DNA from 3 places in the Mucilaginibacter litoreus genome. Region 1 is predicted to be linked to each of the others. Evidence: riboswitches for the same ligand, from Rfam matches in the RefSeq annotation. Region 1 holds a riboswitch; each other region holds the start of a gene.
The links. A riboswitch is a leader RNA that binds a small molecule or an ion and turns the genes downstream of it on or off. The one in region 1 is predicted to bind S-adenosylmethionine.
Positions count from the first base shown of each region.

Region 2: another riboswitch for S-adenosylmethionine. It lies ahead of ACFQZX_RS11885 (peroxiredoxin); the one in region 1 lies ahead of ACFQZX_RS09560 (O-acetylhomoserine aminocarboxypropyltransferase/cysteine synthase family protein).
Region 3: another riboswitch for S-adenosylmethionine. It lies ahead of metH (methionine synthase); the one in region 1 lies ahead of ACFQZX_RS09560 (O-acetylhomoserine aminocarboxypropyltransferase/cysteine synthase family protein).

Region 1 is NZ_JBHTHZ010000005.1:315,550-325,952, forward strand. Features, by position in the region: gene ACFQZX_RS09540 (alpha/beta fold hydrolase) at 1-15, opposite strand, end outside; gene ACFQZX_RS09545 (GAF domain-containing protein) at 8-490, opposite strand; gene ACFQZX_RS09550 (DUF3291 domain-containing protein) at 566-1,273, shown strand; gene ACFQZX_RS09555 (hypothetical protein) at 1,270-1,518, shown strand; SAM riboswitch class I at 1,911-2,024, shown strand; gene ACFQZX_RS09560 (O-acetylhomoserine aminocarboxypropyltransferase/cysteine synthase family protein) at 2,250-3,563, shown strand; gene ACFQZX_RS09565 (homoserine O-acetyltransferase family protein) at 3,642-4,697, shown strand; gene ACFQZX_RS09570 (homoserine dehydrogenase) at 4,697-5,929, shown strand; gene rplT (50S ribosomal protein L20) at 5,998-6,342, opposite strand; gene rpmI (50S ribosomal protein L35) at 6,422-6,622, opposite strand; gene infC (translation initiation factor IF-3) at 6,772-7,338, opposite strand; gene thrS (threonine--tRNA ligase) at 7,340-9,265, opposite strand; gene ACFQZX_RS09595 (D-2-hydroxyacid dehydrogenase) at 9,451-10,401, opposite strand.
Region 2 is NZ_JBHTHZ010000010.1:19,325-29,727, reverse strand. Features, by position in the region: gene ACFQZX_RS11925 (hypothetical protein) at 1-38, opposite strand, end outside; gene ACFQZX_RS11920 (NADP-dependent isocitrate dehydrogenase) at 298-1,527, shown strand; gene ACFQZX_RS11915 (DUF3267 domain-containing protein) at 1,602-2,132, opposite strand; gene ACFQZX_RS11910 (tetratricopeptide repeat protein) at 2,141-3,175, opposite strand; gene ACFQZX_RS11905 (type I phosphomannose isomerase catalytic subunit) at 3,373-4,353, shown strand; gene ACFQZX_RS11900 (response regulator) at 4,359-4,787, opposite strand; gene ACFQZX_RS11895 (PAS domain-containing sensor histidine kinase) at 4,799-6,280, opposite strand; gene ACFQZX_RS11890 (1,4-beta-xylanase) at 6,618-7,694, shown strand; SAM riboswitch class I at 7,822-7,938, shown strand; gene ACFQZX_RS11885 (peroxiredoxin) at 8,078-8,713, shown strand; tRNA gene ACFQZX_RS11880 (tRNA-Cys) at 8,730-8,800, shown strand; gene dacB (D-alanyl-D-alanine carboxypeptidase/D-alanyl-D-alanine endopeptidase) at 8,858-10,282, opposite strand; gene ACFQZX_RS11870 (APC family permease) at 10,254-10,403, opposite strand, start outside.
Region 3 is NZ_JBHTHZ010000013.1:1,557-11,959, reverse strand. Features, by position in the region: gene metH (methionine synthase) at 1-2,495, opposite strand, end outside; SAM riboswitch class I at 2,631-2,741, opposite strand; gene ACFQZX_RS13525 (DUF6249 domain-containing protein) at 2,878-3,234, opposite strand; gene ACFQZX_RS13520 (RNA polymerase sigma factor) at 3,454-4,035, shown strand; gene ACFQZX_RS13515 (hypothetical protein) at 4,032-4,526, shown strand; gene ACFQZX_RS13510 (DUF2911 domain-containing protein) at 4,838-5,695, shown strand; gene ACFQZX_RS13505 (cation diffusion facilitator family transporter) at 5,734-6,672, opposite strand; gene ACFQZX_RS13500 (sodium:solute symporter) at 6,734-8,440, opposite strand; gene ACFQZX_RS13495 (hypothetical protein) at 8,552-8,743, opposite strand; gene ACFQZX_RS13490 (PIG-L family deacetylase) at 8,805-10,403, opposite strand, start outside.

The sequences.
Region 1 (10,403 bases):
AAAGACCTTAGGCATTGAATTTTATAAGTTGTACAATTTGCTCAAGATACTTTGCATCTGTATCATCAAATTTATCCAGTTCTTCACTGTCTACATCAAGCACCCCTATTACTTCTCCCTGGTGAAACAATGGCAAAACAATTTCCGAACGTGATAACGAGCTGCAGGCTATATGCCCAGGGAAAGCATCTACATCAGGAACAATAAGTGTTTCTGCTTTACTCCATGCTGTGCCGCAAACACCCTTAGCCTTAGCAATGCGCGTGCAGGCAACCGGCCCCTGAAACGGCCCTAAAACAAGCTCATCGTTTTTTACCAGGTAAAAGCCAACCCAAAACCATTTAAATTGTTCTTTAAGCGCAGCAGCAATATTTGCCAGATTAGCTATCAGATCAGTTTCGCCGTAAAGTAAGGCTTCTATTTGAGGTATGAGCGATTGATACTGCTCTACTTTATTTGCCGAGCCTATAATTTTCAAGTCTTCTGCCATGCAGGCAAAAGTAATGACACTAAGCTGAAAGTAAATAAGACAAATATCATATTTAATATTTTATTTAGCACACAGATGATTGTAAGCCTTACTATAGTACGTTACCGAAAGCTTTTTGTGCCTTTCGCTTTGTTTGCAATGGCCATACACCGTTTGCCTATGTCATTACAAAATGGCTGCAGTTTTTGGAAACTGCTTGGCACCGGGAGTAACGGAACATTTGACCTGCAGCCCGATTGGCAACAGTGGGGATTAATGGCCGTTTGGGACGACCGGGAAGCTTACGATCGCTTTGCTCAAAAATCCTTTGTTAGTAAATGGTGGAATGCCTTAACTAAAGAAAGCTGGACTTTATTATGCCGCCCTATTCAAAGCCATGGCAAGTGGGACGGAAAAGAGCCGTTTGGAAAGCCAACCGGCCGCGATATTGAAGGCCCTATTGCGGTATTAACACGTGCAACCATTCGCATAAGCAGATTAAAAAACTTTTGGTCGCATGTTGATGATGTGGCAGATTTAATGACTAAAGCGCCGGGCTATGTTACCTCCATTGGCATTGGCGAGGCGCCCGCTTACAGGCAGGCAACCTTTTCTATATGGGAAAACGCAGATAAGATGAAAGCATTTGCTTATGGCAGCAAAGAGCACGCTGAAGTTATCAAAAAAACACGTAGCGAAGGATGGTATAGCGAGGAGCTTTTTGCCCGATTTAAAATTTTAGACAGCAGCGGATCATTAAATGGAAAAGATCCGTTGCAGCACTTATTACATACCACACCATGAGAGTTGTTGCAGAATTACCACACCCCGATTTTAAAATTACCATCATGAGCATGAACCAAAAATTCATCGTTAAGATGGAACAAGGCACACTTGAACAAACTTTTAAAATTCCTGAAATGGATTTGACAGATGGAGTAAACTCAGTATTTGAACTACTGGACGAAGAGTTTTTAGCAAAAGTATCAGCCCGCTTTAAAGAAATGGGCCAAGACTATCAGGATGCGTATTATCGATATAATTATTAGTATAAATAAAAATCATAATACATTTAAATACATTGTGTTATAAAAAATTATTTTTGATTACAAAATTTTATTTGGCATAAATATTCATTATTTAGCTTTAACTCTTACTAAACTAATAAATGCTTTATAGTCCTTATTTATAAAACTTATATAAAATGCTAAATATAAGCTAATTAAGATTTATAAATTTAATTAACCAAATATAATTTGGCTTGTATAGTATCACTGTATAAAGATAAAAATGCACATTATTAGAAAAAATTATTACATCTATCTATATGAAATTTGACAATAATTTTAAAATATTATTTGGAAGATAGTTTTTTATTGCCCTATATTTGAAACATTATTTGGTAGTAATACCATGATCAATTTTCCTTCGTAAGGATTTTGATTTATAAAGAAGCGGCGAGAGATCAGGCTCGACGAACCGCTGGCAACCCTGCAAAGTGTAGAAGGTGCCAATTCCTGTCCCGGAAGAATAGATTACCCGGGGGATATAAATTAATTATCATGAAAAGTCTGATTTATTTAGCTAAAACAAACACATCAAAAGCCCTACCGGGTCAAACTGTATACAACCAATCTGCAGGATGTATTTGTATGTGTTGCTGCTGTTGTTAACGCAGCCACGTCCACCTTTCTTTTCGAAAAAATACGTGCAAACCAGTGTGGATATTTGTATCCCTTGTCAATCAACACAATTAAATCAATTTTAAAACATTACTATCATGTCAGCCCTAAAATTTGAAACTTTGCAGTTACATGCAGGCCAGGAAGTGGACAGTGTAACTAACTCGCGTGCTGTTCCGCTATATCAAACTACATCATACGTTTTCAATAATGCCGAGCACGGTGCAAATCTTTTCGCTCTTAAAGAATTCGGTAATATTTATACCAGGATCATGAATCCGACTACCGATGTTTTTGAAAAGCGCATTGCCGCCCTTGAAGGTGGTATAGCTGCGCTTGCAACAGCATCTGGCCAGGCAGCACAGTTTATCGCCTTAAATAATATATTGCAGGCAGGTGATAACTTCGTCACCTCTCCTTTTCTATACGGAGGAACTTATAATCAGTTCAAGGTGGCATTTAAACGCCTTGGTGTTGAAGTTCGTTTTGCCGAAGATGACTCTGCTGAGAACCTTGAAAAACTTATTGACCATAAAACGAAAGCGCTTTATGTTGAAACAATAGGAAACCCCGGTTTCAATATCCCCGATTTTGAGAAGCTTGCACAGCTGGCTAATAAACATGATTTGCCTTTAATAGTAGATAACACCTTTGCCGCCGGAGGTTATTTGTTCAGGCCGCTGCAGCATGGCGCTCATATCGTAGTTGAATCGACCACTAAATGGATAAACGGCCATGGCACAAGCATTGGTGGTGTAATTGTAGACGGGGGCACTTATGATTGGGGCAATGGTAAATATCCGCAATTTACTGAGCCAAGCGAAGGTTATCACGGATTGATATTCAACGATGTTTTTGGCAAAAACGGGCCATTTGGTAATATCAATTTTATTATTCGTGCACGGGTTGAAGGCTTAAGAGATTTTGGGCCTGCGCAATCGCCATTTAATTCATGGCTGAACATACAAGGGTTGGAAACCCTGTCATTACGTGTACAACGCCATGTAGATAATGCCCTTGAGCTTGCCAAATGGCTTGAGCAGCAGCCGCAGGTAAAAAAGGTCAATTATCCCGGGCTTGAATCGTCCCCACAACATCTTAACGCTAAAAAGTATTTAAAAAATGGCTTTGGCGCTGTTTTATCCTTTGAAGTAAATGGCGGTAAGCAAAATGCTTCAGAAGTAATAAATAACCTTAAGCTTGTTAGCCATCTGGCCAACGTGGGCGATTCAAAGACATTGATCATTCAGCCATCTGCAACCACACATCAGCAGTTGAGTGATGCTGAACAATTGTCTGCCGGTGTTACCCCTGGCCTGTTACGTGTAGCTGTTGGTATTGAACATATTGATGATATTAAAGCCGATTTCGAGCAGGCATTAGCGAAGTTACCACAATTGATATATGCCTGATATTATAGTTTTAGTTTTTAAGTGATGGTTATGAAGGGGTAGCCGCTAAGCGCTACCCTTAATAACAACAAAAGAGAAATGAGTACACAAACCTTTACCTATACAGGAAAATTTGAACTTGAAGCGGGCCGTAGCTTACAAGGTATTGAGATAGGTTACACTACATACGGCACGCTTAATAAAAACCGGGATAATGTAGTGTGGGTATGCCATGCCCTCACTGCAAATTCCGACGTTTTTGAATGGTGGAAAGGCCTTTTTGGCCATCAGGATCATTTCAATCCGGACGATTATTTCATAATATGTGCCAATGTACTGGGATCTCCATACGGCACAACCAGCCCGCTTAGTAATAACCCTGCCACAGGTCAACCCTATTTTTTAGCGTTTCCTGAATTTACTATCCGCGATATTGTAAAAGGGCATCAATTGTTGGCTAACCATTTAGGTATTGATCATATCGAAATACTTTTAGGTGGTTCGTTAGGCGGGCAGCAGGCACTGGAATGGAGCATACTGGAGCCCGAACGTATCAAAAACCTGATACTTATTGCTACCAATGCCAGCCACTCTCCTTGGGGAATCGCCTTCAATGAGTCGCAACGGCTGGCTATTAGTGCAGATCGTACTTTCTTCGCCGGCTCTGCAGATGGTGGCAGCAAAGGGTTAAAGGCTGCACGCAGCATTGCGCTCTTATCCTATCGTAATTATAAAACCTATGGCATTACACAGCAAGAAGATGGTGATGATATACCAGGAACGTTCAAAGCAGCTTCATACCAGAATTACCAGGGCGAAAAGCTGGTTAACCGGTTCAATGCTTATAGTTACTGGTATTTATCAAAAGCTATGGACTCGCACAATGTTGGGAGAGGCAGGCATGGCGTTGATAAGGCGCTAAGTTTAATTAAAGCGCGCACGCTTGTAATTGGTATAAAATCTGATGTGTTGTTTCCTGTAGAGGAGCAACAATATCTTTTCAGGCACATACCTAAATCAGCATTTGCCGAATTGGATTCGTTTTATGGTCACGACGGTTTTTTAATTGAAACCGAAGACCTTACAAAAGTTATTACATCGTTTTTGAAAACGGATGTAAAAGGAAAAATTATTGAATTACAAAAAATAGCTTAATGAGCAAGAAATTGAATATTGGCCTCTTCGGATTTGGTGTTGTAGGCCAGGGATTATATGACATCATCAAAACGAAAAACCTGAATCTCGAAATTGTAAAGATCGCAATAAAGAACCCTGAAAAAGAGCGCTCTTTGCCAAAAGAGCTTTTTACTACTAACAGGGATGAAATACTGAATAACCCAGAAATTAACACTATTGTTGAGCTGATAAATGATACCGAAGCCGCATTTGAGATTGTTTCAAGAGCGCTTAGCTCTGGTAAAAATGTAGTATCGGCCAGTAAAAAGATGATTGCCATTTATCTGGATGAGCTGATCGAACTTCAGCATAAACATGGCACCTCTTTATTGTACGAAGGCGCTGTTTGCGGCAGTATACCTATCATTCGTAATCTGGAAGAGTATTATGATAATGAATTATTGCACTCTATAAGCGGTATTTTCAACGGCTCATCAAACTACATCCTTTCCAAAGGATTTTTGGAAAATTTAGATTACGATTCTGCTTTAAAACAGGCGCAGGACCTTGGCTTTGCTGAAACGGACCCTACTATGGATGTTGGCGGCTTTGATGCTAAGTTCAAGCTGATCATAGCGGCATCACATGCTTATGGGGTGGTTATCAAACCTGAAAATGTATTAAACATAGGCATTCAAAATTTATCAGCCAATGATTTGCAATACGCCCGCGAGAAAAACCTTAAAATAAAATTGGTACCGGTTGCCAAAGAGCTTGATGACCGCCATGTCACCCTATTTGTGCTGCCAAAGTTTGTAAATGAAAGTGAGTTTTTATATAACGTAGAGTATGAATATAATGGTGTAACAGTGCAGGCTGCATTTGCCGATCAGCAATTCTTTTTTGGTAAGGGCGCAGGTGGTCACCCCACTGGTTCTGCAGTACTATCAGATATTGCTGCATTACGCTATAATTATGCTTATGAGTACAAAAAAGCCAAAGGATTAACCAACCTACAGTTTACGAATAACGTGGAGATAAATATTTATCTGCGCTATGAGGATGAGGCTTTGGTAGACGCACTGAATTTTGAAGAAATTCACGAGCGCTTTTATTCTGGCAATTATAAATTTGTGATAGGTAAAATCAACCTGCAGTCACTTATTCAAAATCTGGAGCTGATAAATGCTGACAACGCTTTTGTGGCTTTCGCTGATCAATTGACCGGCATTACCTTAGCAGAACGCAAATTAGAAAGTGCTGTATTATAAAATCAAAACCGACTATAAACAAAATGGCCCCGAAATTCGGGGCCATTTTGTTTATGCGTTGTGCTAAATTATTTCACAGCATCTATAATAGCTTTAAAAGCATCTGGATTGTTCATAGCCAAATCAGCTAACACCTTACGGTTTAAACCGATTTCTTTAGCGGCTAACTTACCCATTAACTGTGAGTAAGAGATACCATGCTGACGGGCACCCGCGTTAATACGCTGGATCCATAAAGCCCTGAACTCTCTTTTTTTGGTTTTACGGTCGCGGTATGCATACTGTAAACCTTTTTCAACTGTGTTTTTAGCAATAGTGTAAACCTTGCTGCGTGAACCCCAATAACCTTTGGCGAGGTTCATGATTCTTTTCCGGCGTCTTCTCGACGCTACTGCGTTAACTGAACGTGGCATTTTGTTTGTTTTTTGGTAGTGAGTGTTCCTGTTTTACCCGGAAGCTTCAGACTCTAATACCTGGTTAAAAATTAATTAATTACTTGCCGATACAAAGCATGCGTTTTACGTTACCCATGTCAGCATCAGATACTAAACTGGTGTGACCAAGGTTACGCTTACGTTTGGTTGACATCTTGGTTAAGATGTGGCTTTTGTATGCGTTTTTTCTGGCAATTTTACCGGTTCCAGTAAGCTTAAAACGCTTTTTTGCACTGGAATTGGTTTTCATTTTTGGCATAACTGTTATTTATTTAGATATAAGATTTGAGATGTGAGATCTGAGAAAACCTACCTCAGCCACACCTCATTTCCTGTGTTTACACTGTTACTAATTCAAAGACCTAATCAAAGAGAATTATCTCAAATCTCAAATCTAACGTCTTTTATCTATTTTTTACCTGCCTTAGGCGCTACCGTTAAAAACATACGCTTACCTTCAAGTTTAGGCAATTGTTCTACTTTACCAACCTCTTCTAATGCTTGTGCAAAACGAAGCAGTAGTATCTCGCCTTGTTCTTTGTACACAATTGCACGGCCTTTGAAGTGAACGTAAGCCCTTACCTTTTCGCCTGATTCCAGGAATTTGGTGGCATGCTTTAATTTAAAATCAAAGTCATGGTCATCAGTATTCGGCCCAAAGCGTATTTCTTTAATAACGGTTTGCTTGGCATTATTTTTTATTTCCTTCAGCTTTTTCTTCTGCTCGTAAATAAACTTATTGTAATCAGTTACTTTACAAACCGGTGGGTTAGCGTTTGGAGAAATTTCGACCAAGTCAAGCTCCTGTTCCTGGGCAATAGCCAAAGCATCTCTTAACGAGTAAACACCCTGTTCTACATTGTCACCCACAAGACGCACTTCCTGCGCCCTAATGAACTGATTGATATTATGTTCGGCTTCTTTCTTCTTAAAAGGAGGCCGTGGTCCTCTGTTAAATGGTCTGTTTAATGCCAAGTTATACTGTTATTTCTTTTATTATTTGCTGTTTAAATTCTTCAATACTCATACTTCCCATATCGCCGGCACCATGTTTACGTACCGAAACTTTGCCTTCTGCGGCTTCTTTTTCGCCTACAATAAGCATATACGGGATTTTTTTGACTTCAGCATCGCGTATTTTACGGCCGATTTTTTCATCTCTAAAGTCAATCAGCCCGCAAATATCGGAATCTTTTAACTCATCTGAAAGTTTTTTTGCATAATCTTCATACTTTTCTGAAATCGGCAGTATGATGAATTGTTCCGGCGACAACCATAATGGGAAGTTACCCGCGCAATGCTCAATTAAAACAGCCACAAAACGCTCCAGAGATCCAAAAGGCGCACGATGTATCATCACCGGGCGATGTTTTTGATTGTCACTTCCGGTATATTCCAATTCAAAACGTTCTGGCAAGTTATAATCCACCTGGATGGTACCTAACTGCCATTTACGGCCAAGCGCGTCTTTCACCATAAAATCAAGCTTAGGACCATAAAATGCAGCTTCACCGTACTCTATTACTGTAGGCAGGCCCTTCTCTTTAGCGGCTTCAATAATTGCCGATTCTGCCAATGCCCATGTTTCGTCGCTTCCTATGTATTTGCTCTTGTTTTCCGGATCTCGTAACGATACCTGTGCAGTATAATTATCAAAACCAAGCGCGCCAAAGGTGTATAGCACTAAGTCTATTACTTTTTTAAACTCATCTTTCACCTGGTCAGGCCGGCAAAATAAATGTGCATCATCCTGTGTAAAGCCACGTACACGTGTCAGTCCATGCAGTTCGCCGCTTTGCTCGTACCTGTATACGGTACCAAACTCGGCAAAACGCACCGGAAGGTCCTTGTAAGAGCGTGGTTTAGTTTTGTATATCTCACAGTGATGCGGGCAGTTCATTGGTTTTAACAAGAACTCCTCTCCTTCCTGCGGAGTTTTTATAGGCTGGAAAGAATCAGCGCCATATTTTTCATAATGACCTGAAGTGATATATAAATTTTTATGGCCGATGTGCGGAGTGATTACCTGCTCGTAACCTGCCTTAACCTGTGCGGTTTGCATAAAGCGTACTAAGCGTTCGCGCAATGCAGTACCTTTAGGCAGCCATAATGGCAAGCCCATACCCACTTTTTCGCTAAAGGCAAAAAGCTCAAGCTCTTTTCCCAACTTGCGATGGTCGCGCTTTTTCGCTTCTTCTATAAGGTGTACATACTCAGCAAGCTCACTTGCTTTAGGGAAAGTAACACCATAAATACGCGTAAGCTGCTTGCGGCTCTCATCACCACGCCAGTAGGCACCGCCCATACTCATTAATTTAACGGCTTTAATATGGCCGGTATTAGGGATGTGCGGACCGCGGCATAAGTCAGTAAAGTTCCCTTGTGTATAAAACGTGATTGAACCGTCCGGCAGGTCCTTTATCAGGTCGAGCTTATACTCGTCACCTTTTTCGGTGAAATATTCAATAGCATCAGCTTTGCTAACCGGTTTGCGAATATACTCGCTCTTGGTTTTAGCCAGCTCAATCATTTTATCTTCGATCTTTTTAAATTCTTCTGATGAGAATTCACGGTCGCCAAAGTCTACATCATAATAAAAGCCGGTCTCTATAGCCGGGCCGATACCAAATTTGGTACCCGGATATAATGCCTCAAGTGCTTCGGCCATTAAGTGTGCCGACGAATGCCAGTAAGTTGATTTGCCTTTGGTATCATTCCAGGTCAACAGCTTTACGGATGAATCTTCTTCGATAGGACGACTTGCATCCCAAACTTCGCCGTTTACTTCGGCTGCTAATACGTTACGTGCTAAACCTTCGGAGATAGATTGTGCTATCTGCATGGAAGTGATCCCCTTGTCGTACTGACGAATGGAACCATCAGGGAGTGTAATGTTAATCATCTACAACTATGATTTAAATTTTATAAAATGTGTGATATAAAAAATGATCGCATACTAACGCGATCTTTCAACTTGATGCAAAAATATGATTTTAGGGACAAGCAGAAAATTTAATATCATAAACCTTACTGACATCAACAAAAAAAAGCGGCCCGATAGCCGCTTTTCCTGAATATGTTTAATTATTATCCTTTAAAATGTTGGATGATCAAACTGGCCAGTTCCACGCCTATACGTTCCTGCGCTTCGTTAGTAGCAGCACCAATGTGGGGCGTTAAAGAAATTTTAGGGTGTGATAAAATGTCCTGACGTGGCGTCGGCTCATTATCAAAAACATCCAGTGCAGCAAAGGCAACCTTACCACTGTTTAAAGCAGCTATCAGATCGCTTTCGTCAATCAGTCCACCGCGTGAACAGTTAACTAAACCAACACCTTTTTTCATTTGCTCAAATTCAGCAGCTGTTATCAGTGGCTTGTCGACAAATGGCGTATGCAGCGATATAAAGTCGGCATTTGTGATAATATCTTCTTTGGTAGCAGTTTTAACAGCAACCTTAGCAACAAAGCCACCACCTAAAACCACTTCAATCTCAGGTGCAAACGGAAAAACGTCATAAGCCAACACTTCCATACCTACGCCAATAGCAATTTTTGCTACTTCGCGGCCAATACGGCCAAAACCAAGTATACCTAAAGTTTTACCACGAAGCTCGACACCTTTAGCATAAGCTTTTTTCAGATCATTAAATTTTGTAGCTCCGTCTACCGGCATTTTTCGGTTACTATCCTGCAAAAAACGAACGCCGCCAAACAAATGGCCAAATACCAGTTCGGCCACAGATAATGATGAAGAAGCAGGGGTATTGTAAACACCTATGCCTTTTTCCTTGGCGTATTCAACATCAATATTATCAACTCCTACGCCACCACGGCCAATCAGTTTAAGATTAGGGCAGGCATCAATCAAGGCCCTGCGCACTTTAGTTGCGCTGCGTACAGTAATGGCATCGTATTCCTGTAAACGTACGGGTAATTCGTCCTGAGGTATGTTAGTAGTATCTACCAAAAAACCCGCATCCTCCAGCATCTTTTTCCCAATGGGATCGATGCCGTCATTAGCTAATATTTTAATCATTG
Region 2 (10,403 bases), on a different contig from region 1:
AAGGTGAAAAATATTTTTTTTGAAAACAGATTCGTCATAAACAGAGGCAAGTTCTGCTAAACAGCAGGTGTTTAAAATTTCCTAAAAGTAGTATCTAAGTTTTAAAAAGCAATGGCTGTATTTAAAACAAATTGATTTTTTGTTTTTACCATAACGTTTTTATTATGGTTTTGTTGAATGCCGGCTAAACAAATTATTATCCATTAAGGTAACTTTTTTCAATTAGTTAAGCCTGTAAATATTTACATATAAAAAAATATGTATGTTTGAAACCGTTAAAAATAACCATAACAAGGTATGTCAAAAATTAAAGTAGAAAACCCGGTAGTTGAACTGGACGGTGATGAAATGACCCGCATCATCTGGAAGTTTATAAAAGATAAACTGATTATCCCTTATCTTGACCTTGATATTAAATATTATGATCTGGGTATCGAGTATCGGGATGAAACCGATGACCAGGTTACCGTAGATGCTGCCAATGCTATTTTACAATATGGCGTAGGTATCAAATGCGCTACCATTACGCCTGACGAGCAGCGCGTAAAAGAATTTGGATTAAAACAAATGTGGAAGTCGCCTAATGGCACTATCCGTAATATATTAGATGGTACCGTTTTTCGCGAGCCGATAGTAATGAGCAACGTGCCGCGTTTGGTACCAAACTGGACAGCCCCGATATGCATAGGCCGTCATGCTTTTGGCGATCAATACCGCGCAACAGACTTTCTTACCAAAGGTAAAGGTAAATTGACTGTAACGTTTACCCCAGAGGATGGCGGCGAAGCACAGTCATTTGAAGTTTATAATTTTAAGGGAGATGGTGTTGCATTAACCATGTATAACACCGACGAATCTATAAAAGGCTTTGCACATGCCTGCTTTAACCAGGCGCTTATGAAAGGCTGGCCTTTATACCTGTCTACCAAGAACACCATCCTGAAAAAATATGATGGTCGTTTTAAAGATATTTTTGAAGAAATATATCAAAACGATTATAAAGCTAAATTTGATGCTGCCGGCATTACTTATGAGCACCGTTTAATTGACGACATGGTTGCATCGGCGCTTAAATGGAATGGTAACTTTGTTTGGGCTTGTAAAAACTATGATGGTGATGTACAGAGCGATACCGTAGCGCAGGGTTTTGGATCATTAGGATTAATGACATCTACTTTAGTTACTCCGGATGGTACCGTTATGGAAGCCGAGGCTGCACACGGTACGGTAACCCGCCACTATCGCGAGCATCAGGCCGGCCGCCCTACATCTACTAACCCAATTGCCTCTATTTTTGCCTGGACACGTGGATTGGAGTTCCGTGGCAAGCTGGATAACAACCAGGAACTGATTGATTTTTGCCATACTTTAGAGCAGGTTTGTATAGAAACTGTTGAGAGCGGTAAAATGACCAAGGATTTGGCCATTACCATAAAGTCTAAGGTAGAGCATGGTACCGATTACCTGTACACCGAGGAGTTTTTAGAAGCTATCGACCAGAATTTAAAAGCAAAGCTGGGTAAGTAATTATCTGTTTATTTGAAATATGAAAGCCCGTCTTGATTGCAAGACGGGCTTTCTTAGTTTATTAATTATAAGTACTAAGCTAAAATATTAACTAAGAGATTGGGTATACCCACCGCCAATGCAACACCGTACGCCAAATCCAGCCAAAAAAAGCTTCCAATTGAACCAATGTAAATTAAACCAATTACAGGATAGCCTACGATTTTGGCCCAAAACGGCGTTGCAGGATCCTTTACATCTTGCCAAATGCTTTTGGCATCACCAATACTTGGAAACGCATGCATTGCAATAGATATTCCCAGGTAAATAAGTATGTAGTCGGCAATGTTGGCATTATCAAATTTAAATACAGGTAAGGCAGTGGGGAATGCAACAATCATAGCTATAAGAGAATTTATGATAAACGGTCCTACGCTGATTAACAAAGAATGCCATTTGTTGCTTACGATTTCATGTTGTACGTAGCCGGCTGGATTGGATGGTTGAAAATAAACAACTTTGAATACCGGTACTTTAAACCAGCGGCAAAATAGTTGGTGGGCAAGTTCGTGTATGATTACGCCTGGAAAGGTGGCAATTGTTATTAAAATTCCGGGAATGAACATAGTAAAGGCTAAAGTTGATTTTTATTTGATATTACATCTTTGGCAAAGATTATGTAATAAGTTGTCAAAGAATCTTTTGCAGCAGTTTGTAAAATGAAGTCTCTTTTTTTGAAATTTTTGTTTAAATGATAAGCTATAGCCAGCGTAGCCGTACCATAGCCATCATTTTTATTGAGGTCATGACTTTGTTGTGCCAGTTTAAGCCCCTCTTGTAAATTTCCGGTTTTTAATAAAGTACGTGCCTTTGCGGCAAGCCCATAAACTGATTGATGGTTTAGTTGAAGTATACGATTGCAATAAAATAACGAAGAGTCAATTTGATTTAATGCCCTTTTTACTTTTGTTTTATAGTAAATGGCAGGGATGTATTCGCTATCGATATCTAATATGTGAGATAAAAGAGGATCTGCAAGTTCATATTGTTTTGTTTCGTCGTATGTTGAAGCTAATAGATAAGATGCATAGATGTCAAAGGGATTATGCTTGACATATCTCGCTAATGTTGAATCAGGAATCTTTTTAGCCGCATAATTTTTAAACACGATATTAAATGTATCTGATGGCGCATATAATCTGCTTTGAGTAATAATGTAGTTAAGTTTGTTAAGCATGACACTATCTTCGATTGGCCTGTTTCCCAATTTCGCAGATGCGTCTGATAACGTTTCAAAGTCATCATTATAAAAGCTTGCAATCATTAAATGTTCCAATACATCCGAAGAATTGGGGGCAGTTTTAAAAGCTTTTTCAAGCTCATGCTGTTCAGTTATATAATCTTTATTCTTTTCTGCTTTTTCAGCTCTCGATATAGCAATGGCGGCGGTAAAATTTGCAGGTAACCATATGAGTGATATTACTAATATCAAGCATATACCGGCACCGAATAGTCTGACCCATAATGGTATAGGATAATTGATGAATTTGTTACGGCAATTGGCACAAAGTAAAATTGGGTAACCATGCACAACATCTAAATCATTACAGTTTTTGCATGATAACACTTCAGGGACGTCTGATGATTGAGGGTTCAAGGATTCGTTCACAGAAAAAGATTAGGTGTTTTAAAGATAAAAATATCTCACCATATCAAGAAATCAAACCGGATGTTTCATTGAATATTAACATTTCTATAAAATACTTTTTGTAAAAAACCTTTATATCACATTATCGAAATGGCTAATTTAGCAGCAGAAAAACATTTTTTTAACGTCTCACTAAACATACATCATACATAACCATCATGTCAGCATTATACCCGCTAAAATTTAAAACCATATTTAAGGATAAAATATGGGGAGGCCACAAAATTGAAAGCTATCTGCATAAAAATATTGGCGACCTGCCAAACTGCGGCGAAACCTGGGAAATATCAGGCGTAAAATCTGATGTATCGGTTGTGAACGGCGGTGAGCTTGAAGGGCAATCGTTAGCTGCTTTGCTTGAGCAATATAAAGGCGAACTGGTAGGGGAGAAAGTTTATCAGCATTTTGGCGATACATTCCCGCTACTGGTGAAGTTTATTGATGCCAACGATGACCTTAGCGTACAGGTGCATCCGGATGACGAACTGGCAAAAAAACGCCATAACTCCTTCGGTAAAACCGAAATGTGGTATATCATAGAAGCTGATCCGGGTTCGACACTGATTACCGGATTTAACCAGGAAATGGATGAACAAAAATATGTCGACGCTTTAAACAGTGGACATATCATGGATATACTGAACCGTGAAGAGGCTAAAGCAGGTGATGTTTTCTTTTTACCTGCGGGCCGCGTGCATACTATAGGCAAAGGGCTTTTAATTGCCGAGATTCAGCAAACTTCAGATATCACTTATCGTATTTACGATTTTGACCGTGTGGATGATAAAGGCCAAAAGCGTGAACTGCATACTGAAGAAGCATTGGCTGCTATTGATTACAAGCATTATGATCAGTACAAAACTCAGTATCAGCCCCAAAAGGATGAAACCGTGCATGTAGTGAAATGCCCTTACTTTACCACAAACGTTTTAGATGCTACACATGGCGTTGAAAAGGATTATTCAAACCTCGATTCGTTTGTAATACATGTTTGTGTTGAAGGCGGGTATACACTTAAGCATAATAACAAATCCTATACTGTAAAAATGGGTGATTGCATTTTGTTGCCTAAAACCATTGAGAAAGTTGAGCTTGAAACAACTGCTGGTTTCAAAATACTTGAGAGTTATATTGAATAATCTATTTAAGCGGGCCTTCTTTCGGCTGTCTGCAGATTTTCGTATATACTCGCCAGGTAAGTTAAATCAATTGGCTTTACAATATAATCCGCTATAAGCGGATTATTTTTTGCCCTATTTATATCTTTTGGATCTATTGATGAACTGATGGTGTAAACAACGATATCTTTTCCCAGTTGTGATTTTATTTCCCCAAATGCTTCATTAAATTCCCAGCCATTCATTACCGGCATGTTAATATCTACAAATAAAACATCCGGTAAGCGCTGATTATTATCAGGATTGGTTAAATAATCAATAGCTTCTTTACCATTATTAAACTCTAATATCTCGTTAAAAATGCCTTTTATCGAGCTTAATTTTTTGAAACCATAAGTAAAGATCTTATCATCATCAATTATCCCGGCGGTCACCATATTAATATCCCTATTCACAACTGTTATTATTATACCAGTTTAATAGTAAATTTTGTGCCAACATTTACTGTGCTATCCACAACTATGGATCCACCAAGTGCTTCAACCTGGTTGCGTGTCATAAAAAGGCCTATTCCCTTAGAGTCATTGTTTCGATGAAAAGTTTTGTACATCCCGAAAAGTTCACTACCATGACGGTTTAGGTCAATGCCTAAACCGTTATCTTCAAAAATTAAATAAATTTCTTTCCCGCTGCTTTGTGTGGTAATATTTAAAACGGCGTTGCGGTTAGGGTGCTTATATTTTAACGCATTGGTAAGCAGGTTAAAAAATATGCTTTCCAGATAGGCTGGTATATAGTTAACCTCCGGAGCATCGGCAAAATTGGTATTGATTTTTGCGTTTGTAGCGCTAATGTTGGTTTCCAGGGCTGATACTACATTCCCAAAGGTTCTTTCAAAGTTGACCAGTGATGTCCCTTTAGAAATCTCTGCCTGCATTTTTACAATTTCATCCAGATGCTCCATTGTAGCGCTAAGGCTTTGACTGATGGTGCTGATATGCGAGAAGATCTCCAACCTGTCCTGTTCCAGTTGTGTATCTTCAAACAGAGTCACCATTGATTTTAGGTTGCCTGCATGCGACCGTAAATTATGTGATACGATATAAGCGAAGTTTTGCAGTCGCTTGTTCTGGTCGTCAAGCAGGTTAACAGATGATTGCAAAGTAATGCCACTTTTTTTTACACTGTCAATATCCTGAAATATGCCTCTTATAGCTATGCAGCTTCCATGATCATTAATTACAGGTACACCTTTTGCCTTAACCCATACAACATTGTTTTTGGCGGTTCTGAATTGTGCATCCAAATCATAAGGCTTACCCAGGTCAATAGCATTTTGTAGCGCATCACGTAATTGCTGCTGATATTTGGGTTCAAAAAAACTAATGGCTTCATCAACAGACATTTGTACTGGAGTATCAAGCTCAAAAACTTCATAAATTTCCTTGCTTAAAATAAGCTCCATACTTTTCACATCAATTTCCCAAATGCCTATTTTGGCAATCCTGCCAATCTCTTCAGATTTAAAATCTTTTTCCGCCGCTGTTAATTCAGCTAATTTAAGTTTGTTGATGTTAACAAAAGTGCCATATAATAAAGGGCTTCTTAAGTTTTTAATATAGTGTATTTTGCTTTCAAACCATTGATAGCCATTTAGTTTGGTGAGTAGCCTGATTTGTGTTATTGGTGAGCTTCCGCCTCGGATTGCACGTGTGGATTCTAAAAATGTCTGTCTGTCGCGGTAGTATAATAAGTTCTCGAAAAAGTAATTATAAGAACATTCAATTTCTCCTGAAGTATACCCTAATGCAGAATAAAAACCGCTTGACCACTTTATATCCCTTGTGTTAAGATTGTACTCCCATACACCAATATCGATATTATCAAACAGTTCTATAATGTGGGCCGTTTTTTCGCTAAAAAAAATATGTTCTTCAGTTGAACCCATTTAAGCTGTTATCAATATCTATTAATTAAGTGTGTAAACACTAGTTCTATAACTTTGTTGCTTATTATATATTGTTTTAATACCTAAATTATTAACAAAGCAATATTTATACGTATGGTTTATAAATGTGGTTTGTTTAGGTAGTTTTAGTTAAAAATATTACAATTATAGCGAACTCGTCCTAACATGGGTAATCAAATTTGAACTATTGCATTAATATGGTAATATTATAATTTGCTAAACTCATAAATTAAATGGCATAAGTATCTTAACTCATATATACAAAAGGCAGTCAAAATCAATCCTTTTTGCTAAGTTTATTACCTTTACAATTAATATGAAAAACAGATTTATTAAAAGCGTACTTATATTATTAATTTCAAGCGTAACAGCGTTGAACAGTAGCGCCCAAAACGCGGGTGCGCCAAACAAAGTTTGGTCCGTATCTAAAGCAAATGCGTGGTATGCACAGCATAAATGGATGACCGGGGCCGACTTTATGCCAAGCAGTGCTATCAATCAATTAGAAATGTGGCAGGCCGATAGTTTCGATCCTGCAACTATCGACAAAGAATTGGGTTATGCGGAAGAAATTGGTTTTAACACAATGCGGGTTTTTTTATACAGCCTTGCATGGCAGCAGGATAAAGCCGGCTTTAAAAAGCGTGTTAACGATTATCTGGCCATTGCCAATAAGCATCACATAAAAACAATGTTTGTATTTTTTGATGATTGCTGGAATGCGGATGCAAAAATTGGTAAGCAGCCGGCACCAAAAACCGGTGTTCATAACTCTGGCTGGCTGCAGGACCCCGGTAATCGCTTAAATAATCCGGGTCAGGTGCAAATGTTACAGGCTTATGTAACTGATGTGCTAACAACTTTTAAGCATGATAAGCGCATACTGCTTTGGGATTTATATAACGAGCCTGGTAACTCAAAGAAAAAAGACGCATCTTATGATCTGCTGACTAAAGTATTTACATGGGCACGGGCTGTAAGCCCCGATCAGCCATTGTCTGCCGGGCTTTGGGACTGGACCTTCGAAAAACTCAACACTTACCAGGCTTTAAATTCCGATATCATAACTTACCATGATTATACGGAAGAACCATCGCACCGTAAAACTATACAGTTGCTTAAAACCCATGGCAAGCCGCTTATATGTACAGAATATATGGCCCGTACACGCGGCAGCCGTTTTGAAACAATTATGCCTATGCTGAAGCAAGAAAATGTTGGTGCTTTAAACTGGGGGTTTGTAATGGGTAAAACCAATACTATATATGCCTGGGACAACCCAATACCCGATGGCAGTGAACCTAAGGAATGGTTTCATGACATTTTTCGTAAGGATGGCACAGCCTATAAACCCGAAGAAGTAGAATTGATAAAAAAACTAAATGGTAAGTAACGCTTATATTTTAGCAATTTTTTATTCCTGTTTATCAATTAGTTAAACTTAATCCAAAAAAATTATTATAAAGTCTATAGGTTTTATAGAATTTATAAATATCTTTGTGACGTTATCGTTCTTTAAATACTTATCCAGAAAGACAGAGGGAAGGGCCCAACGAAGTCTTAGCAACCTGTACCGCTTAGGTAAAAGGTGCTAATTCCTGCTTCAATGATTTTATGCATTGTAAGACAGATAAGCTGATTTAAATGATTAATATGCCTGTGGCATATTTCCTTTTCTGCTTAGGCATGCCGCTTAATTCCGGATAATCTTATTGGGAAAATATTAAACATAACTTACTTATTAGTAAGTAAATAATTAACTAAAAACTTTGTAAAATGAGCTTACGAATTGGCGACGACGCCCCAAACTTTAAAGCACAAACCTCACAGGGGGAAATTGATCTGTATGAATATCTTGGCGACGGCTGGGGAGTTTTATTTTCTCATCCGGCAGATTACACGCCAGTTTGTACAACCGAGTTGGGTAAAACCGCATCGCTAAAAGATGAATTTGATAAACGCAATGTAAAAGTGCTTGCATTGAGTACCGACAATGTAGAATCGCATAAAGGATGGATCAACGATATCAATGAAACGCAAAACGTTGAGGTAAACTTCCCTATAATTGGCGATGAGGACCGCAAAATTGCTGAAGCTTATGATATGATACACCCAAATGCTTCGCTCACGGCAACAGTACGTTCATTATTTATCATCGGGCCGGACAAAAAAATTAAACTGATCATCAGCTATCCTGCATCTACAGGCAGAAATTTCCAGGAAATACTAAGGGTGATAGATTCACTGCAACTAACCGCTTACCACAGCGTTGCTACACCTGCCGACTGGAAAGACGGTGATGATGTAGTTGTATTGCCTTCGATAAAAACAGAAGATATCCCTTCAAAATTTCCAAAAGGATTTAAGGAAGTAAAACCATATTTGAGAACGACACCTCAGCCCAATAAGTAAGTAAAGGGTAATAACAAGTCGCGTGGCCGAGAGGATAGGTGAGGGTCTGCAAAACCTTTTACGGTAGTTCGAATCTACCCGCGACGTCTAAACTGCTGACTACTAACTATAACTGTGGCGATGGGATTTATGCCCATCGCTTTTTTACTTTAATACATCCAGCAGCCTGAACATCTTTTCGCGAATACCGCTGCCCGGGCCATTATAGTTGTTTACCATGATGGAAAAGCATAACTGCCTGCCATCATGCACCTGAAAGCCCGCATAAGCCTGTACACTGTTAATACTGCCGCTTTTCATCTTCATGTCGTTGTAAATGGGAAGGCTGTCATAAAAGTCATCAAACCAGCTTTCTTTTTTTGCAGATTGAAGTATCCTGGCAACTGTTGATGTGGTAATTCTATCCTCCGGTGACAGACCGCTGCCGTCAAAAATATTCATGGAGCGTTTATCAATACCCTTCATTTCCCAAAAAGCTTTAAGGGCGTCAACACCGTCGGCAGTTGAAGCTTGTTTTCCTGCCTTTAAGGCTATACTGGCAAGCAGTTGCTCGGCATACAGGTTAATGCTTTTTCTGTTGAGCCAATATACTATCTGGCTTAAAACCGGTGAATTGATAACAGTAAGGCTTTTAGTGTTGGCCGGCACCTGCATATCTTTTTCGGCCAGCATCAGGGAAGATTGCGGGCTGTTGTTTACAGGGATGCCTAAGCGTTTAAGCGTGTCGCTCAGCCGAAGCGCAGCATCAAACGCCGGATCAGGAATGGCGGCAGATACACGTTTTTTGGTTTGATCTACAGCGTAAGTGCCACGCAGGTACATTATTTTGCTGTTAAAAGCAGGCAGATAAGGGTAAGCCTGATCGCCGGTTTTGGCAGCGCCGTTGGTCAGTTCGCTTTTATATTGCAGGTAACTGGTTTCAGGAGACGTACCTTCCACGGTGATGGTATTACCAACACTGCCAGTCTTGAGCAAAATATCAAATTGGTTTTCGCGCCAGCAAAGCCCTGCAATGCCAGCACCATAATAGGTGCCCAAGTCCTGCCATATCCAACCATCCGGGATTGACTGTTGATTGAATACACCGTTATCGCCTATAATTCCACCGTTAATCCTTTTTACACCTGCCTTTTGCAATGCAGCCACCATTGCTTTTAGTACAGCGTTTTCTTTGGTTGCAGACCACCGCCAACTGCCTAAAGTTGGGTCGCCACCACCTTTAATAATCACATCTCCGTTAAGTGTGCCCGATGCATCTATATATCCCGAATAGTTTAACTGAGTTTCGTATCTAAAATCCTTGCCTAAAAGATTAAAGGCGGTAATACTTGTAACCGTTTTAAGTGTAGAGCCGGGCGCCAAACCCATATCAGGGTTGGCGGTGAAAACAGTTTCGCCGGTTTTAGTGTCCAGAACGGTTAATGATACTGATGCATATTTGCATTGTTCGTCAGACTGAAAACGGTTAAAGGCGGATTGTAATTTTTTTTGCAGGTCAGATTGCGCGCAGACCGCGTCTGCAATAAAAACGAATATTAAACTAATTAACCACGTCTGCTTTATCTTCATTACGGCTACTTACTTTTGTCAAATAATAAATTGGTATGCCTATCAGCACAATTAACAGTCCATATTTAACGTAATCGCTCTTATAAACGCATAAAAGTGCGCAAAAAGCAACTCCCATCAA
Region 3 (10,403 bases), on a different contig from region 1:
TCCTTAGCAAAGTGTACCATCTCATCAAGTGAGGGAGTAATCAATCCGCTCAGACCAATAATATCCACATTTTGCTTTTTAGCTTCTTCAATTATTTTTTGTGCGGGCACCATCACGCCGAGGTCTATCACCTCAAAGTTGTTACAGGCCAATACCACGCCTACAATGTTTTTCCCAATATCGTGCACATCGCCTTTAACGGTAGCCATCAGCACCTTACCAGCATTACTTTTAGCGCCCTCACCCGGATTTTTAGCTTTTTCGGCTTCGATAAATGGCAGCAGGTAGGCTACGGCCTTTTTCATTACACGAGCCGATTTTACTACCTGCGGTAAAAACATTTTACCGGCGCCAAACAGATCGCCCACTATGTTCATGCCGTCCATCAGCGGGCCTTCAATCACTTCCAATGGGCGGGCATATTTCTGTCGGGCCTCTTCAACATCGTCATCCAAGTATTCAACAATACCTTTTACCAGCGCGTACGACAGGCGCTCTTCAACCGGTCCTTTCCTCCACTCTTCGTCTCTTACTATAGCTTTACCTTTACTTTTAATAGTATCGGCAAACTCAACCAAACGTTCTGTTGCGTCGTCACGGCGGTTAAGCAGCACATCTTCAACCAATTCAAGCAGGTCTTTAGGAATTTGTTCGTAAACTTCCAGCATACCGGCATTAACAATACCCATATCAAGGCCTGCCTTAATGGCATGATAAAGAAATGCCGAGTGCATAGCCTCGCGTACCACGTTATTGCCGCGGAACGAGAATGATATGTTACTTACACCACCGCTAACCTTGGCCAGCGGCAGGTTTTGTTTTATCCAGCGGGTAGCTTCAATAAAATCTACCGCGTAGTTATTGTGTTCTTCCAAACCGGTTGCCACGGTAAGGATGTTGGGGTCAAATATGATGTCCTGCGGAGGGAAGCCAACCTCATCAACCAGTATACGGTAGCTGCGCTCACATATCTCTTTGCGGCGCTCCAGTGAATCGGCCTGGCCTGTTTCGTCAAAAGCCATCACCACGGTTGCAGCACCGTAGCTTAATATCTTGCGGGCATATTCTTTAAACTTCTCTTCGCCTTCTTTTAGCGAGATGGAGTTGACGATACCTTTGCCCTGTAAACATTTTAAGCCCGCCTCCAACACGGTCCATTTTGATGAATCGACCATGATGGGTAGCTTGGCAATATCGGGCTCGCTCGCAACCAAATTCAGGAATTTCACCATCACAGCCTCAGAATCTATCATTCCCTCATCCATATTAATATCGATAACCTGAGCACCACCTTCTACCTGCTGTAATGCAACAGAAAGAGCTTCCTCATAATTTTCGGCAAGGATAAGCTTGGAGAATTTTGGTGAGCCGGTGATATTGGTACGCTCACCTATATTTACAAAGTTAGTTTCGGGAGTTAAAGTTACGGCTTCCAAACCGCTCAAACGCAGGTAAGGCTGTATCTCCGGAATTTGGCGGGGTGGATACTTTGCAGCCTTTTCGGCGATACATTTGATATGATCGGGCGTGGTACCGCAACAGCCTCCTACTATATTTACCAAACCAGCTTTTATAAAATCATCTACCTGGTGGGCGGTTTCATGCGGGGTTTCGTCATAAGCGCCAAACTCGTTAGGCAGGCCGGCGTTGGGGTAGGCTGAGATAAATACACCTGCCTTTTCAGAAAGTTCCTCTAAGTGCGGACGCATCTCTTTTGCACCCAGCGCACAGTTTAAACCAACCGATAACAAATTGGCATGGCTGACAGAATTCCAGAAAGCCTCAACAGTTTGGCCAGACAAAGTACGGCCTGATGCATCGGTAATGGTACCTGAGATCATGATTGGAAGCCTGCGATCTGGCCCCCCTCTAAATCTCCTCCCAGTGGCTGGAGACTTCTTTAATTCGTTGGCATACCTATCTATCGCAAACAACGCTGCCTTTGCGTTCAGCGTATCAAAAATGGTTTCAACCAGCAGCACATCAGAGCCGCCATCAACCAGCCCGCGCACCTGCTCGTAATAAGCCTCGGCAAGGTCATCAAAAGTAACGGCGCGGTAACTCGGGTCATTAACATCGGGCGACAGCGATGCTGTGCGGTTGGTAGGGCCGATAGCACCGGCTACAAACCGTGGTTTTGATGGATCTTTTGCCGTGTATTCATCAGCCGCTTCCCGGGCCAGGCGCGCACCCTCATAGCTTAGCTCGTAGCCCAGCTCTTCCATATGGTAATCGGCCAGCGAAATGCGTTGGGTGCTGAATGTATTGGTTTCTATAATATCGGCACCGGCTTCCAGGTACTCGGCATGTATAGCTTTTATAACATCCGGCCGTGTAAGGTTCAACAGGTCATTGTTACCTTTAAGATCAGATGGATGGTTACGAAAACGCTCGCCGCGAAAATCAGCTTCTGTCAGCTCGTACCGTTGTATCATGGTACCCATTGCCCCATCAATAACCAGGATGCGTTTTTGTAGTTCTTTTCTAATATCCATTTGTATCAGTTGGCAGTTGCCGGTTACCAGTGGGCAGTTAAACAAGCGGGTACAGCAAATACTGCAAACTGCTTACTCAAAACTGCAAACTGTATGTAGCTTACTCGAAAAGTCGGGGTGTAATGGGTTGACTTTCACTTATCTGTCCCGTTCATTTAATAGAGCCGGGTAGAATGTAGCACCTTGTTAAGTAACAGGTTGCTAAGACATCGCAGGGTCTAATCCCTCCGTCTTTCTCCATAAGCGGTACAAAGATGAATAATAATGTTGTAAAACGCAAATAGTAGCATAAGCGCTACAAAAAAAAGCCTTGCAGGTATTAACCCACAAGGACTATCTTTAACTCTAATTTTGTCAACCTGTTTCAGGACGACTGCTTTGCTTATTCCCCTTTGTTGTCGTGATACAGTTCTTTCTTTTCAATGCGATAGGAAAGCACCAGGCCGAGGCCGCCAAAAATCGCTATCAAGCCAAAGTAAATAGCCTCGTTCTCATCCTGTGTACTGGCAAAAGTAGTGCGATCTAAAACATAAGCTAAAAACAGGCCTAAGCCCGAACCTATTAATAGCAACCCCCATTTAAGATTTTGCCATGGAGCTGGCTGTGGTTTATAAGCCCGGGGGTCCATGCCTCGTTCTATCATTGCCATGCGCTCCCGGTTTCTCATATAAAAAATTCCAAATATTAGGGCAAATAAGCCCAGAGAGATTAAAATCGGTATTAATATTTTTCCGTCCATGATATTTATTTTTTTTTGTTGATGTCACCACCATGGTGTATTTGCAGGCTATGACCACATCGTTTTTTAAGAGGTTACACTCATTGATAAATATTTTTAAAAGTACGATAACACCTTTCTGTATAAACTTACCTATACATATGATTTTTAAACCGTATATCTAAAATCGTAATTTAGTATGTAACCTAATATTGAATGTTGTAGTCAGAGAGGTTGTATATGCAAAGCAGGCTTTCGGATATTGAGTTGATAGAACAAACACTTGGCGGCAACCAGTCGGCCTATGCCGATCTGGTAAGGCGCCATCAGCGCTTTGTTTTCACACTGGCTATGCGCTTTGCAAAAAGCAGGGAAGATGCTGAAGAAATTGCGCAGGATTGCTTTGTGAAGGCTTATCGTTCGTTATCTTCCTTTCAGCAACAATCTAAGTTCAGTACCTGGCTATATACAATTGTATATACAACCGCTATGACTTTTTTAAGGAAAAAACGTGTTAATACTTCATCAATTGATGACGATGAAACCTATATCCAAATAGAGAATAAGCCCGGCGGTTTTGATGAACATAACGTAGAAAACAAATCGCGCAGCTTTTACCTTAATCAGGCCATTGAGCAGTTACTGCCTGATGATGCGACCATTATAACCATGTTTTACAAAGGCGAGCAGTCGCTTGAAGAAATAGCAGGAGTGTTAGGTATAGAGGCTAATACCGTTAAAGTAAAACTATTCAGGGCGCGACAGCGTTTAAAGGAAAAGCTGGAGCGTAATTTAAAACACGAAGTTAACGAACTGATATGAACAGCATTGAAGAAAGACTTTGGAATTACATTGATGGAACTTGTACCGATCAAGAACGGCAGGCCATCGCCCGGCTTATAGAGCGTGACGAAGCATATCGTAATAAGTATAACGAACTGCTGCTGTTTAATGAAAGCCTTAACAATATAGAGCTTGATGAACCGTCCATGGCCTTTACTTATAATGTAATGGAGAGCGTACGGATTGAAAATGCCAGCCAACCGCTGAAGGCCGCTATCAATAAAAAAATAATATGGTCAATAGCTGTATTTTTTATAGCTACGGTTGCAGGGTTACTGGTGTACACATTTAGTACAGTAAACTGGTCAGCAGGTACTGATGTTGATATTCCGGTAAAACTGAATGTACCCCGTATAAGCAGCTACCTAACAGGGCCGGTAATCAAAGGTTTTTTGTTTTTTGATATTGTAATGGGCTTGTTTTTATTAGACAGCTATCTGCGTCGTGTCAAACTGACAAAGCAGCAATAAGTGTCACTTTTTGTGTATAAAAATCTTAACACATAAACCTACACCGCCAGTTGTATATAGCTTTTAATTAAATAAATCGGCTTGAAAGTGTAGATATGACACATTTAGAGCAGATCAATATATTTTGGTACAGTCTTTGTAACATCTTTTGCAACCGGTAAACTTACCGGTTAATTGTGATAAGGTTTAGGTTGAAAGTCCTCCGGAGCAAGTCTGGAGGGCTTTTATTATTTTATAGCTATTGATTATTGCTTTGCAACCCATTTCACTAAAAATTCATCTTGCAATTGCTACATTAGTGGTAAATTTGAATGATGAGAAAAACTAAATTTTACTTGCTTGCCGTGCTCTTTGCATGTGTAAGCCTAAATATTTATGCCCAGCAGGAACCCCGCATCCCTGAGGCCAGCTCCACACAAACCATTATACAGGATTTTGGACTGGGTAAAATAACCATAACTTATTCAAGGCCAAATGTAAAAGGGCGTAAAATATTCGGTGGTATCAATCCTTACGGGCAAGTATGGCGTACAGGTGCAAATGCTGCTACTACCATTACCTTTAGCGAAGAAGTAATTATTGAAGGTAATAAAGTGCCTGCCGGTACCTATGCACTTTTTAGCATCCCCGAAAAAAATGAGTGGACTATCATTTTAAACAAAACTGCTAAACAATGGGGGGCTTATGATTATAAGCAGGCTGATGATCTGCTTCGCTTTAAAGTGAAGTCATTAACTGTAAAAGAGAAGCGCGAAACGTTTACCATGCAGTTTGCTAATTCAACAACAAAAACTACCGATTTATATATTGTTTGGGACCATACTGCCGTACCTATTCATATGCAAACCAATGATGATGCACAAATAACTGCTAACATTGAAAAGCTGATGCAAGGTGAAATAAAAAAGCGTCCTTATTTTAATGCTATACAATATTATTACGAGAATGACAAAGACCTTAAAAAGGCCATGCAATGGGCTTTAGAGGCAGAGAAGCTTGAACCTAATGCACCATGGTTTAAACTATGGAAATCGCGCATACAGCTTAAGATGGGCGATAAGGCAGCAGCAATAGCAACAGCCCAACAGGGGATTAAACTCGCTAAGGACAGTAACGACGAAGAATATGTAAGGCTTAATGAAGCGGTTATACAGCAAGCCAAAGATTAATTAATTAATACCAATAAAAAGGCCTTAAGCTGCTTAGCTTAAGGCCTTTTTATTGGTATTATATCTGTAGGTAAGTTTGTATAAGTTTGTGGCTGTACAAAAACAAATTTAATATGCGGGAAGGCGGTCTTTATGGCAAGGCGTACACGCTCTATAGCTGCGGTTATGTCTTCTGTATCAATATCAGGGTCAAAATCTATGATCAGCATTAGCATTACATCATCAGGCGCCTGGTAAGTTGACAGCACATTTACCACACGTATAACCGCCCTATCCTGCTCGGCAAGTGTTCGTATTTTTTGTTGAGTTTCCGGAGCAATACCTTCACCCATAAGCAGGCTCCTGCTTTCTCTGGCCAAAATGGCTGATACAAATACCAGTAATAAACCTACCAGTACTGATGCCACTCCGTCCATATATTCCAGATGGTAACTGTGCCCTATCAGCATAAATACAAATACAATCAGCAGGCCCAGCACGGCAGCACCATCTTCAAACAAAACCAAAAAACTGCTTGGGTCTTTACTTTTAACAATTGCTTGCCACCAGCTTAAACCGTTGCGAACCTGGTTGAATTCTTTCGCCGCGATAACAAACGAGGCGCCCTCAAATATCATGGATAAGCCCAATACAACATAGTTCCACACAGGGTTTTCAACCGGTTCAGGCCTGATGATGTGCTGGATGCCCTGATAAATGGAAAGCCCTCCACCCAGGCCAAATATCAGTATAGATACAATGAACGACCAAAAGTAAAGCTCCTTACCATAACCAAAGGGATGGGTAATATCCGCAGGTTTCTTACTGTGGTTTAGCCCGTACAGCAGCAGCACCTGGTCAACTGTATCTACCAGGGAGTGTATACCTTCAGATATCATTGAAGAGCTGTTGGTGAAACCGCCGGCAATAAATTTAGTAACTGCGATCAGCAGGTTTGCTATTAATGCACTATATATAGATGTTCTGTTCTTGGCCATTTATAACATTTATATGTAGTAAATGCTAAACAGGCAGATGTGTTTGCTTCAAAGCAGCTTTTTAGCTTTCGCTTATGTATAATTTATCCTTGCTTATAATGAAATTCAACAGCCATGCAAAAATCACAACGCCTATGCACCCAATAGCATTTAACCATAAATAGGCAACAGCTTCGTAATACCCCATTAGGCATATAATGGCTTCTGTAATTACTGCGGCAACAAATACTGCTGTCGCGCTCACTTTTTTAAAGTAAAAGGCAACTATAAAAACACCCAATATGGTGCCATAAATATAGGATCCCAAAAGGTTTACCGCCTCCAGCAAATTGCCTATTTTGTTTGCATACAAAGCCATACCTATGCAAACTATACCCCAGAAAACAGTGGCCAGCCGCGTAGCGTTTACATATTGCCGGTCAGTTGCTCCTTTATAGAAAATACGTTTATAAACATCAACCACTGTTGTTGATGCAAGCGCGCTGATACCGCTTGCGGTTGAACCCATAGAAGCCAGAAAAATTATAGCTATTAATAAACCGATGAGGCCTTTGGGTAGATAATGTGTTACAAAAGTTAAAAACACATAATTGGTGTCATTTACATTTTGGTTGCCGCTTCGTTGTTTAATAATGTCAATAGCTTTATCCCGAATGTTATTCATTTGAATTTCGGCATCCTTCAACGCTGCTTTTGCAACGGTAATTGCTGGCTTGTTATTACTGCTTAACACTGTATTTAGCTGTTCAGCAAGATCCCTTTTATTTTCAAACGCATTTTGGTAATCTGTTTCCAGCTTATTAAACTCTGCGGCATAAGGGCTTCTTTTTACCTGTTCAACTTCGTAATTGTTAAAAAACACCGGCGGGCGGTTAAACTGGTAAAATGTAAATGTTAATACGCCTATCAGCAAGATGAGGAACTGCATGGGTATTTTGATAAGGCCGTTCATGATAAGGCCCAGCCTGCTTTGTGCAACCGAACTCCCGGTTAAGTAACGGCCTACCTGGCTCTGATCGGTACCAAAGTAAGATAGCTGCAGAAAAAAGCCTCCAATTACACCGCTCCAGATATTATAGCGGTTATCGGGATCAAACTTCCAGTCGATAATATTCATACGGCCCATATTACCTGCAATTTTTATGGCTTTTATAAACCCTGTGTTATCAGGCAAAAGCCATACAACACAACAAGCCGCCATAAACATTCCGGTAAAAATTACGCTCATTTGCAGCAGTTGAGTGTAAGATACTGCTTTTGCACCACCGTAAACTGTATAAAAAAGAACTAAGCCGCCTATAAAAAGAGTGGTATAGGTAGTATTAATATGTAATATTCCTGATAAGATAATTGCTGGTGCATAAATAGTGATCGCCGTTGAAAGGCCTCGTTGAATCAAGAACAGCGTTGCTGTAAGCACACGGGTTTTCAGATCAAAACGTTGCTCCAGAAACTCATATGCTGTATAAACTTTTAGTTTATGAAATATGGGGACAAAAGTGATGCACAGCACAATCATGGCCAGGGGCAGGCCAAAATAAAACTGAACAAAGCGCATACCATCACTATAGGCCTGACCAGGCGCTGATAAAAAGGTAATAGCGCTTGCCTGAGTAGCCATTACCGAAAGGCCAATATGGTACCATGGCAGCGAACGGTCGCCGGCTATATATTGATCTATGTTTTTACTTCTACCGCTTTTCCAAATGCCATAGGTTACAATTGATAAAAGTGTAACTGCAAGAACTATCCAATCGGTAAGGCTCATTCAAAATAAATTGTAATGAGCCAAAATAACAAAATTAAAAAAACCAGCCATACGATAACTATACCGTAAAACTGGTTCCAGGTTTTTATGTAAGATGGAAGGCCGCTGTTATCAGACCTCTTCACGTCCCTTTACCAGGAATTTGATAAATACCGCGGCAGTTAATAAACCAAAAACACCACCAACAGGTATCCATATAAAGCCTCTATCAACAATTGCGCCTACAAATAAACCGCAAACCAAGGCTACCAGGTAGTATATGTAATCGTAGCTTTTTTCTTCTTCGTGATGATGATGTGACATAGTATGTTATGTTAATACGATGCAAATTTAAATTAATAAACCATTGATGCCAATTGTATTATCAGTTTTTGGGTTTACTCAGTAAATTAATAAATAAACGATAGGCGCCTGGCACACCGGCAGGCAACTGCCTGAAGAAAGCAAGCGATGTATATACAAACCTGCCTTTACCATAATCTGTTACCAGCAGCGAGCCTTTGTTAGGGTTCATACCTGTATCGTTCATTTGCAGCGGCGTGCTGTAGTGGTTGTCTATATTATCTGCAAAATACAAACCCCGCTCCTGAATCCAGTCGGCAAAGTCGGCAGGTGTTATTTTATTCGGATAGTTCAATACCGGATTTTGCGCGTCAGTAAATGTTACTTTTGCATCTTCCTCTGTTACACGCTGGTTAACAATTGTAAACGGATATGGGCCGATATTATGCGTTACAAGGCCTGCATTATTGTTGTATTGAACAACCAGGTTTCCTCCATTTTTCACAAATTCCAGTAGTTTGGGTTGTTCGTACACAAGCCGGTCATTAACATTATAAGCACGCACTCCTACTATAATAGCATCATAACCGGATAAGTCGGTATTTAGAATCTCATTCTCAGTAAGCTGATGTACATCGTAGCCCACCTCGCGTAACGACTCTGGTATCAGATCTCCGGCGCCGGCAATATAGCCAATCCGTTTGCCGGCAGTTTTAAGGTTGATATTAACCAATTTGGCTTCGGCAGGCGGAAAGATAGTTATTGCAGGTATATGGTTATAACGAATATCCAGCAAACCTTGTGTAAAGGTTTTGCCATTGGCATTAATCTTTGCCTGTAGAACTGATGTTTGGGTTTTATTATCGGTTGGTGATACATTAAATGTTACCATCCACTCGTTTCCTTTGGTTTTATTACTAAAATCAATCTTTTCCGGAATAATCTTCCAGCCAATTACAGGCTTCAGGCTTATGCTGCCACTGGCATTAGTAAAGCTTTTTAATTTTATTTGTATGGTTTGCGGCTGTGGGGAGCTAAATACATATACCTTTTCGGCAATGTTGGCAGTAACCGGCGGTGTTATTTCTAAGGGCTGGTAAATTTCGCCGCGGGCCGGGTCAACATACTTGTAAACAAGTTTGCGGTAATAACTGATATTTTTACCATCAATGCTAAAAGTGACAATTGCCTTTGCAGCATCCGGGTTCTCGGGGTTGCCTACTTTAAGGTCATCATTTATTGTATAACTACCAATATTATGTGCCGACTCAAGCCAATAAGGTTGTGTAATTTTCCCCGCCTGCATATTATAAGAAACCGTCTTTAAAATATCCTTAGATAGTATAGTATCTTCAGATGTAATAAAAGTGTCATTCAGATCGACGCCAAATAGTTTAACAGCAGAAGAACCACGGTTAATCATCTGTATCCGCACAGTCATCGTATCACCTAATGCATAGGTTGGTTCTGCTACATACGCCTCAAACCATAAGCCGGCGCATTGTGCAATAAGTTCTTTCAGATCATTAGTTTTTTGCTTGTGCCAGTATTCATAATCGGCAGCTGCCTTTTCAGTAAGCCTTACCGTTTGCATGGCCTTGTCGGTACCTATGGTTTGATCAACCTTATCTAACAAATTAACCAGGGCTTTAACAGAAAGTTGCGGGCTATCTGCATTAAA